One region of the Bacillus sp. SD127 genome, then DNA from elsewhere that is predicted to be linked to it. Evidence: predicted binding sites of a transcription regulator. Region 1 holds the regulator's gene; the other holds the start of a gene.
What was found. The regulator Rex, encoded in region 1, represses fermentation and respiration genes when NADH is low (regulators of the CRP and FNR family bind a similar motif). The targets are predictions, from matches to a motif close to TTGTGAAATATTTCACAA.

Region 1 (5,462 bases):
CTCGTACACCTGGTTCACCACTTTGTCCAAAAAGTAGCGGTCGTGAGAAACAATCAGAATCGCGCCTGAATAGCCTTGTAAATAATGTTCAAGCCATGTCAGCGTATCAATGTCCAGATGGTTGGTCGGCTCATCTAGAATGAGAAGATCAGGCTGTGTTAACAGAAGCTTACCCAAGGCCAGTCTTGTTTTCTGACCTCCGCTCAGGCTTTGCACCTGCGTTGAATCGTCAAAATGGCTGAAGCCGAGACCGTGCAGCACAGATCTGACATCTGCTTCATACTGATAGCCGCCTTTATCTTTAAATTCCTGCTGAAGACGGTCGTAGGTTTTCATGATGCTTTCCAGTTCACTTGGGTCAGCTGCCGCCATTTTTTCTTCTATGTTTCGCATTTCTTTTTCCATTGCTTTTAAGTGATCAAAAACAGTCAGCAGCTCTTCTTTTATGGTAAGCTTAGAATCCAAGCCGGTATGCTGGGCCAAATAGCCCATTGTGATATCTTTCGGCTTGATCATTTCACCCTTTTCATATGAAAGGTGACCTGCGATAATTTTAAGGAGTGTAGATTTCCCAGCGCCGTTTCTTCCTACAATTGCGACGCGATCACGGTTTCTGACTTCCAGCTTTATATTGTTTAAAATAGTATCAGCACCAAATGATTTGGAAAGCTGATTAATTTGTAAGATCATCATATTATTTCACCTCTGCTATAATAAGTTAAGTGTAGCTTATGAACCAGAACTCAGCAAACAATACATTGGCCGAATAAGACATAGAGAAGAAAATAGTGTATGATCTGTTTAAGGAGAGTTTTTACTATGAATGGATTTTCTCATTTTAATGAACAGGGCAGAGCCCAGATGGTGGATATCAGCGAAAAATCTTCGACTGTCCGTACTGCGGCGGCTGTATCAAGCGTACACATGAAGAGTGAAGTGTACGAGAAAATAAAAAGCCATGATATCGGCAAAGGAGATGTACTTGCTGTCGCTCAGGTGGCGGGTATTATGGCTGCGAAACAAACATCAAATATCATTCCGATGTGCCATCCGCTATCCTTGAGCGGGGTCGATATTTCGTTTGACTGGAAAATAAAAGAAACAGAAGTTATACTTCATATAAAAGCACAGGTCAAAACGAAAGGGAGTACAGGTGTGGAAATGGAAGCGCTAACTTCTGCATCGGTGTGTGCCCTTACTGTTTACGATATGTGCAAGGCGCTTGATAAGGGGATGGTCATCGGCCCTACCTGCTTGCTGGAAAAGACAGGCGGGAAAAACGGTGACTTTAAAAGAGAACTATCCGAGTATAATTTGGAGGACCAAAAATGAATAAGGATCAATCAAAAATTCCGCAGGCGACGGCAAAACGGCTGCCGCTTTATTATCGCTTTTTAAAGAATCTGCATGCGTCAGGAAAACAGCGTGTATCATCCGCTGAACTCAGCGATGCCGTAAAGGTTGATTCTGCCACGATTCGCAGGGATTTTTCCTATTTTGGAGCTCTTGGCAAAAAAGGATACGGATATAATGTCGATTATTTGCTGTCATTTTTCCGAAAAACGCTGGATCAGGATGAAATGACAGACGTTATCCTGATTGGTGTCGGGAACTTAGGAACAGCGTTTCTTCACTATAATTTCACAAAAAATAATAACACAAAAATTTCTATGGCTTTTGATATAAATGAGAGTAAAATAGGAACTGAGGTAGGCGGTGTGCCCGTCTTTAACCTCGATGATCTTGAAAAGCATGTAAAAGGCGAATCAGTTGCCATTCTGACAGTGCCCGCAGTTGCGGCCCAATCGATTACCGACAGATTGGTTGCGTTAGGGATCAAGGGTATTCTTAATTTTACGCCGGCCCGTTTGAATGTGCCGGAACACATTCGAATTCATCATATAGATTTAGCTGTAGAGCTTCAGTCACTGGTTTATTTCTTGAAGCATTATTCTGTTTTAGAGGAAATCGAGTAACCGGAAAGGAGGAGCCCAAATATGCCGATCGGTCCTGGAAGCCTTGCTGTTATCGCAATCGTTGCTCTGATTATCTTTGGCCCCAAAAAGCTGCCTGAGTTGGGAAAAGCGGCTGGAGACACACTTCGTGAATTCAAAAACGCTACTAAAGGATTAGCGAGTGATGATGAGGAAAAAAAGAAAGAGAATCAGTAAGTTAGGATGACACAAATGAAAGTGAATCAAATGTCGCTGCTGGAGCATATTGCGGAGCTTCGAAAACGATTGCTGGTTGTGGCGCTGGCGTTTGTCGTTTTCTTTATCGCGGGATTTTTTTTAGCGAAGCCGATTATAGTGTATCTGCAAGAAACGGATGAAGCGAAGGAGCTCACGCTCAATGCGTTTAATCTGACAGACCCGCTTTATGTGTTTATGCAGTTTGCGTTTATCATCGGGATTGTCCTGACTTCGCCGGTTATTCTCTATCAGCTTTGGGCTTTTGTGAGCCCGGGCCTCTATGAAAAGGAGCGCAAAGTAACGCTCAGCTACATTCCGATCTCTATTTTGCTGTTTTTAGCGGGTTTATCTTTTTCCTATTATATTTTATTTCCTTTTGTTGTCGATTTTATGAAACGGATATCTCAGGATTTGAATGTCACTCAGGTGATTGGAATTAATGAATATTTTCATTTTCTTCTGCAGCTGACGATTCCGTTTGGACTGTTGTTTCAAATGCCGGTCATCCTTATGTTTTTGACAAGGCTTGGAATTGTGACACCGATGTTCTTAGCGAAAATCAGAAAGTATGCGTACTTTACGCTGCTTGTGATTGCTGCTCTGATCACACCACCTGAGCTTTTGTCTCATATGATGGTGACTGTTCCGCTCTTGATTTTGTATGAAATCAGTATTTTAATATCGAAGGCTGCCTATCGGAAAGCGCAGAAAAACAGTGCTGCCGATCAGGACGTTTCTTCTTAGCCAACATAAAAAATCCATTTCTCATAGAGAGAAATGGATTTTCTTTATTTCTGGTTCTTCTTTATTTTAAATGAAAAGGCGAACATCTTAAAAGAAATGCTGATGTTGTATGCAGCGAACACCATCAGCAGGATGGAGTAAAATGACCACATGCTGCCTGGCGAGCTTGCGGCGAGATAAGTAAAGATGCACCCTACGGCAAAGTAGATCATTCCCCACACTATCGGGTTTCTCATGAAAATAATCCTCCAATAATCAATTGCATTTGTGTGCTTTGCTGTTCAAGGTATTTCTGAACAGGCTCAAGCTGCATAATGACGACGAATGTATTCATCATTACATGGGCGAAAATCGGCACCCAAATCCGTTTAGTTCTCGCATATAGAAATGCAAAGGTAAAGCCCATTGCCGTATACAGCAGAAGGTGCGTTAAATCCGCGTGAACAATTCCGAAAATAATGGAGCTGATCAGTCCGGCAATAAAGAAATTTGTTTTTTCGTACAGCGCGCCGAAAATGATTTTTCTGAAGATGATTTCTTCTAATATAGGCCCGATGATAGAAGAAACGATAATCATAAGCGGGACTGCCTGAATCACATCCAGGATGGCTTTTGTATTTTCTGATTCTCTTCCGATGCCAAATACATAATATTCAATAGAACCGGCTATTCCTTGAGAGAAAAGGGCTATGAAAAACCCGGCTATCGCCCAAAGGATCGAAAGTCCGACCGAGTCTTTCTTTTCGTTCCGCAGCGTAGTTTTAGGCATAGTTCTGAGAATGAGCAACACAACAATCAGACAGGCAATAAAACTGATGACGGACCATAATCCCTGCGCGTACAGCAGATTTTCTTTTGTGGGCTGTCCTCCCGCATAACCGAATTTAAATAACAAGGGAATCCCGATTACTGCTGAAAACTGCATGATGATATATGTCAAAATAATAAACCAATACTGTTTTCTCAAATGGTATGTACTCCTTTGTTAAATGGGTTTCTTTTGTCTACAGCTATTGTAACATAATTGAATCGGGGGTGAAAAAGCCAAGGGATATCTGAGCTGAAAAGAATGATGTAAGCGTGAAAAATTTTTTATCTTATCACTTGAAATTGGAAGTGAGATTCTTTATTATAAGAATTGTGTTAGCACTCTTTAGTGCTGAGTGCTAAAATTACATATTCATACTATTGAGGAGGTTATTACATTGTTAAAGCCATTAGGTGATCGCGTTGTCATTGAACTCGTAGAATCTGAAGAAAAAACTGCCAGCGGAATTGTGTTACCGGATTCTGCAAAAGAAAAGCCGCAAGAAGGCAAAATCGTGGCAGCTGGTTCAGGTCGCGTGTTAGAAAGCGGAGAGCGCGTTGCTTTAGAAGTAAAAGAGGGCGACCGCATTATCTTCTCAAAATACGCAGGTACTGAAGTGAAATACGAAGGTACTGAATACTTAATCTTACGTGAAAGTGACATTTTAGCTGTTATCGGCTAATTCTTAAATAAACAAATACTTAAAAATTCGAGGAGGTTTCGTACACATGGCAAAAGATATTAAGTTTAGTGAAGAAGCTCGCCGCGCAATGCTTCGCGGTGTTGATGCACTTGCTGATGCTGTAAAAGTAACTTTAGGACCAAAAGGACGCAACGTGGTTCTAGAGAAAAAATTCGGTTCTCCGTTAATCACTAATGACGGTGTAACAATCGCTAAAGAAATCGAACTTGAAGACGCGTTTGAAAATATGGGTGCTAAGCTTGTAGCTGAAGTAGCCAGCAAAACAAACGACGTTGCCGGTGACGGTACAACAACTGCGACAGTTCTTGCGCAAGCAATGATTCGTGAAGGCCTTAAAAACGTAACAGCAGGCGCTAACCCTGTAGGCGTGCGTAAAGGTATGGAACAAGCTGTAAACGTTGCGATCGAGAATCTGAAAGAAATTTCTAAGCCAATCGAAGGCAAAGAATCTATCGCTCAGGTTGCTGCGATCTCTGCTGCTGATGAGGAAGTCGGAAGCCTTATCGCTGAAGCAATGGAGCGCGTAGGCAACGACGGCGTTATCACAATCGAAGAGTCTAAAGGCTTCACAACTGAGCTTGAAGTTGTTGAAGGTATGCAATTCGACCGCGGATATGCGTCTCCTTACATGGTAACTGATTCTGATAAGATGGAAGCGGTTCTTGACAATCCTTACATCTTAATCACAGACAAAAAAATCACAAACATTCAAGAAATCCTTCCTGTGCTTGAGCAGGTTGTTCAGCAAGGAAAACCATTGCTTCTGATCGCTGAGGATGTTGAAGGTGAAGCTCTTGCAACACTTGTTGTGAACAAACTTCGCGGCACATTCAACGCAGTTGCTGTTAAAGCTCCTGGATTCGGTGACCGCCGTAAAGCAATGCTTGAAGACATCGCTGTCCTTACTGGCGGAGAAGTCATCACAGAAGATCTTGGTCTTGACCTGAAATCTACTGAAATCGGACAATTGGGACGCGCTTCTAAAGTTGTTGTTACAAAAGAAGACACAACAATC
Region 2 (5,462 bases), 1.1 Mb from region 1:
CGAAGTACTATCCTAAAGAAAAACATGGCGTTGTAAACGGTATTTACGGTGCCGGGAATATCGGAACCGCGATCACTACATTTGCAGCTCCCGTGATTGCTCAAGCGGCGGGGTGGAAAAGTACGGTGCAAATGTATATGGCTCTGTTGGCTTTATTTGCTTTGCTGCACTTTTTCTTCGGTGACCGGCATGAGAAGAAAGTGAAGGTGTCCGTAAAGACTCAAATCAAAGCCGTTTACCGAAATCATGTGCTGTGGTTTCTGAGTCTCTTTTATTTTATTACGTTTGGCGCCTTTGTCGCTTTTACAATCTATCTGCCAAACTTTCTTGTTGAGCAGTTTGATCTGAGTCCTGCGGATGCCGGGCTGCGGACGGCAGGTTTTATTGCTGTATCCACGCTGCTCAGGCCGGCGGGCGGGTGGCTGGCTGATAAAGTGAGTCCGCTCCGCATCCTGATGTTTGTCTTTGCCGGCCTGACATTATCGGGCGTCATCCTGTCGTTTTCGCCGACGATCGGCATTTATGCCTTTGGGGCGTTAACGGTTGCGGTGTGCTCCGGGATTGGAAACGGGACGGTTTTTAAACTGGTTCCTTTCTATTTTTCTAAGCAGGCGGGAATCGCCAACGGAGTTGTGTCTGCCATGGGCGGATTAGGCGGCTTTTTCCCTCCGCTGATTCTGGCGAGTGTATTTCAGGCGACGGGACAATACGCCATCGGATTTATGGCGCTTTCGGAAGTCGCGTTAGCAAGCTTTGTCATTGTCATATGGATGTATTGGCAGGAAAGAATGAAAACACACACAGAGAGAAGCGGGCACAGCGTAAACTGACGGGCCGCCGGCGATTGGGGAATTCACGAGATTGTAAGTTTTTTCTGAAAAGCGCAAATGATTTCACGTTACAATAGATACACAACGTGACTTTTCTTCGAGGTGAGCTTATGAACTTTCTCTCTGTTCGAACATCTGATAAGGATCTTATTTCCAGTGATCTTCATCAATTGCTGGAATCCATCAGCACAAAAAGAAAAATCAAAAAACACACATACCTGTTTCGAGAAGGAATGGATGCAGAAGAGCTTTATCTGATTCAGTCAGGACTCATTGAAATCGGGAAGCTGACGGCTGACGGCAAAGACCTGACGCTTAGAATCTGTCAAAAAAATGATATTGTCGGTGAATTAACACTTTTCACAGAAGAACCGAGATATATGCTCAGTGCAAAAGTGCTGGAGGATGGCGAAGTGCTCGTCATCAATAAAAGCAGACTTGAAAAGGAACTTATCCACAACGGTGCTTTGACATTTGAATTTATGAAATGGATGAGCACCCATTTGCGCAAAATTCAATCCAAAATCAGAGACCTTCTTCTTCATGGCAAAAAAGGGGCGCTCTACTCCACCCTCATCCGCTTGTCAAACAGCTATGGGGTGAACCGGAGTGACGGTATTCTCATTAACATTGCCCTGACAAACCAGGATTTGGCAAAATTTTGCGCGGCTGCAAGAGAGAGCGTCAACCGCATGCTGGGGGATCTCCGCAAACAAGGGGTTATTTCAATAGAGGATTCCGGAAAGATTGTACTGCATCAGCGGGACTATTTACGGTGTGAGATTGAGTGCGAAAATTGCCCGTTAGAGATTTGTAATATTGATTAAGAGGAAACAAGGACAGCAATATGTCCTTGTTTTTATCTTGTTAGCCAAATACACATGATGGCGAAAAAGAAGCACGCATTGACGATTTCAAGTATGCCGATCGTTTGAACAGGCCACTTCTTTCCGTGAAAAAACCATGCACGCAAACTGCTGGGGATAAAGGCGAGAACGGCCCATCCACCTCCGAGAGCTGCGGAAAGTAAGGGGAGGATCAGGTGATAGCCCCACGACCAGTAAGCAAATACTCTATTATTCTTCTCCCGGATCACCGACTTCACATAAAATGAACTTCCGATAAAAAACAAAGCAGATTGTGCGAAAATAAACCATGCCCAGCCGTCAAGAGTCTCCGTCCCCAGCCAGCAGCTGGCGAGTCCGCCTGTACAAAAGAATAAGACGCCCGCAAAATCATTCAGCAGCGCTCGTTCATTTTTTTGCCGGGCATAATACACATGAATGAGAAACAGCGGCAGCAAAGAAAAGGCAAGCCAGATAAAAGACGGCTTATGGATGACGGCGGCAAGCAAAAAGCTGCAGGCTGGAAAACTGTAAGAAATTATCCACTTTTGATAGGGTTTGATTTGTTTCTTTTTTAATGCCAGCGTAACAGGATAAACAGCCAAATAAAGAAAAAGCCAGCCTAAAAATAGGGGTATATGCCAAAGAACCGCTCCTCCCTTCACCATACCGAGGCAAAACGGAATCAGCAGCATGGCCCAAGCGCCGTGCTGCTTCGGAATAAGCGCCTTCATCGAAACACTCCTTTCTTGTTTCATTATAAAAGCAAAAATACCGCCAATAAGTGACATTCATCATATCATCTGTGAAATACATCACTGCTGTCATGGATCGGCCGGGCTACACTAAAGCTATCCTTAGCACAGGAGGCTTCCCTATGAATCAGTGTGACTATTTATTTTTTTTGAAACAACTTCCTATGTTTAATGAAGTGCCTCTATCCATTGTCGAAACATTGCTGAATAACGGGACGTTTATCCGCGGTTCATGTGATCAGGATCCATCTTTTCTCCATTCTCAATCCATTTATATTGTATTAAAAGGCAGTATTCGTTTTATTGACAGCAGGCTGCCTGAAGGGTCGCAAACCGTTGCGCTGTGGGAAAAAGGCGATGTGTTTCCCATCGATCAAAAAGGCGGGATGTTTTTATCTCCATTCATTTCAGTCCGAACATCCGAAGACATTCTTATGCTCAATATCCCTTTTTACATATTAAAGAAAATCATGTCCTATTATCCGCAGCTGCAAATGAATTTTCTGGTGATGCTCCAGCAAAATGTCTTTTTCTCTTATGAGCTGTTTTTGCGATACATGCATAGATCTCAGGACGAAAACGCTGAGCCCGATTCCTAAAAGGAACCGGGTTTTTGATCTTTGAATGAAAGACGGCTAATGACTCAGGCGTCCTGCCTGAACGCCGCCTTCATCACATCCTGTGAAAGTCCATTCCTTCTTCCTCATGTGAACTTTCTGTGAAAAAAGGGGAGTGTGTGACATAGTTCACAAGGAAACATCCTGCCTCTGTATATAGTGAATTTAGAATACCTGACTCGGAAGGAGTGAAATATTCATGAAAAAAAAGAAAATGAGTCCGTTGTTTAGGAGATTAAACTATTTCTCTCCTATTGAGCATCAATCAAATAAACATAGCCAAACAACCTATGAAGATCGTGATTGGGAGAATGTATACAGAAACAGATGGCAGTACGATAAGGTCGTCCGCTCCACCCACGGTGTCAACTGCACAGGGTCCTGCAGCTGGAATATATACGTGAAAAACGGCATCGTCACGTGGGAAGGGCAAAATTTGAATTATCCGTCAACAGGCCCGGATATGCCTGATTTCGAACCGAGAGGCTGTCCGCGGGGGGCCAGTTTTTCATGGTATATTTACAGCCCGCTCCGTGTGAAATATCCGTACGTGCGCGGTGTGCTGATCAATTTGTGGCGGGAAGCATTGCAGGCTCATCAAAACCCTTTGGAAGCATGGAAATCGATCGTTGAAAATCCGGATAAAGCGAAGTCCTATAAACAGGCGCGGGGAAAGGGCGGCTTTGTGCGCGCTGAATGGCCGGAGGTGCTGAAGCTGATTTCTGCTTCTTTGCTGTATACGGTTATAACATACGGCCCTGACCGGAATATCGGGTTTTCTCCGATTCCGGCTATGTCTATGATCAGCCATGCGTCAGGCTCGCGGTTTATGTCTTTGATTGGCGGCCCTATGCTCAGTTTCTATGATTGGTATGCGGATCTTCCCCCGGCATCCCCGCAAATCTGGGGCGACCAGACAGACGTCCCGGAAAGCAGTGATTGGTACAACTCAGGCTATATCATCACATGGGGCTCCAATGTGCCGTTAACGAGGACGCCGGATGCGCATTTTTTGGCAGAAGCCCGCTATAAAGGCGCTAAGGTCATCTCAATCAGCCCGGATTTCGCGGAATCCTCTAAATTTGCAGATGACTGGCTGAGCATCCGCCAAGGAACAGACGGCGCGCTTGCGATGGCGATGGGTCATGTGATCCTGCAGGAGTTTTACGTTAATCAGAAGACAGAGCGTTTCATAGAGTATGCAAAGCAATATACGGATTTCCCGTTCTTTGTCACTCTAACTAAAGAGGATGGCGTGTATACGGCCGGGCGTTTTCTTCATGCAAAGGACATCGGGCGGCAGACGGAGCATGATCAGTGGAAGCCTGCGATGTGGAATGAACGTACAAGCGCATTCGCGATCCCGCAAGGAACAATGGGCTCCCGCTGGGACGGCCAAAAGAAATGGAACCTGCACATGATAGATGAAGAAACAGGCGAATCGATTGAACCCCGGCTTTCGGTGCTCGGCATAGAGGACGAAATCGGCACGGTTCGAATCCCTTATTTCTCAAATGAGGGGAACAGAGTGCTTGAGCGAGATCTGCCTATAAAAAAACTGGCGCTGGACAATGAAGATGTGTATGTCACAACCGTATTTGACTTGATTTTGGCTAACTACGGCGTGAATCGGGGTATCGGGGAAAAATCAGCCTGCTCGTATGACGATCCTGAGCCGTTTACGCCAGCCTGGCAGGAGCAGGTGACAGGGATCAAAAAAGAGATGGTCATTAACATTGCCAGGGAATTTGCTCAAAATGCGATCGATACAGAGGGCCGGTCCATGATTATCGTAGGAGCGGGGATCAACCACTGGTTCAACTCAGACACGATCTACCGGGCGGTGTTAAATCTTGTTTTACTGGTAGGCGCCCAAGGCGTAAACGGCGGAGGCTGGGCTCATTATGTGGGACAGGAAAAACTCCGCCCTGCTGAAGGCTGGCAGACGATCGCCAACGCTAAGGATTGGGAGGGGGCGCCAAAGCTGCAAAACGGCACTTCCTTTTTCTATTTTGCGACTGACCAGTGGCGCTACGAGGATCAGCCGGTCAGTGACTTAGCATCTCCGATCGCGGCATCCTCCCGCTACAAGCATCACGCCGACTACAATGTGCTGGCGGCAAGACTCGGGTGGCTTCCGTCTTATCCGACATTTGATAAAAACGGAATTGACCTGTACAAAGAAGCTGAAAAAGCGGGAGCGAAGACAACAAAAGACGTTGCTGACTATGTGGCCCGCCAGCTTCAAGAGAAAAAACTGAAATTTGCCATTGAAGATCCTGACAATGAAGCGAATTTTCCGAGAAACCTGTTCGTGTGGAGGGCGAATCTGATCTCCAGTTCGGGAAAAGGGCATGAATATTTTCTCAAGCATCTCTTGGGAACGACGAACGGCTTGATGAATGACGACAGCGA

Region 2: a site for Rex is predicted at 2,479-2,496, ahead of ACQVGS_RS02195 (YwiC-like family protein). Genes of this name have one in related genera too.

Annotation. Positions count from the first base shown of each region.
Region 1 covers NZ_CP191226.1:3,626,607-3,632,068, reverse strand. Annotated here, with positions in the region: gene ACQVGS_RS18875 (ABC-F family ATP-binding cassette domain-containing protein) at 1-693, opposite strand, end outside; gene moaC (cyclic pyranopterin monophosphate synthase MoaC) at 820-1,332, shown strand; gene ACQVGS_RS18865 (redox-sensing transcriptional repressor Rex) at 1,329-1,976, shown strand; gene tatAY (sec-independent protein translocase protein TatAY) at 1,998-2,171, shown strand; gene tatC (twin-arginine translocase subunit TatC) at 2,178-2,936, shown strand; gene ACQVGS_RS18850 (DUF4305 domain-containing protein) at 2,981-3,172, opposite strand; gene ACQVGS_RS18845 (CPBP family intramembrane glutamic endopeptidase) at 3,169-3,903, opposite strand; gene groES (co-chaperone GroES) at 4,142-4,426, shown strand; gene groL (chaperonin GroEL) at 4,473-5,462, shown strand, end outside.
Region 2 covers NZ_CP191226.1:415,641-421,102, forward strand. Annotated here, with positions in the region: gene ACQVGS_RS02185 (nitrate/nitrite transporter) at 1-830, shown strand, start outside; gene fnr (fumarate/nitrate reduction transcriptional regulator Fnr) at 941-1,657, shown strand; gene ACQVGS_RS02195 (YwiC-like family protein) at 1,690-2,409, opposite strand; gene ACQVGS_RS02200 (cyclic nucleotide-binding domain-containing protein) at 2,553-3,029, shown strand; gene ACQVGS_RS02205 (nitrate reductase subunit alpha) at 3,247-5,462, shown strand, end outside.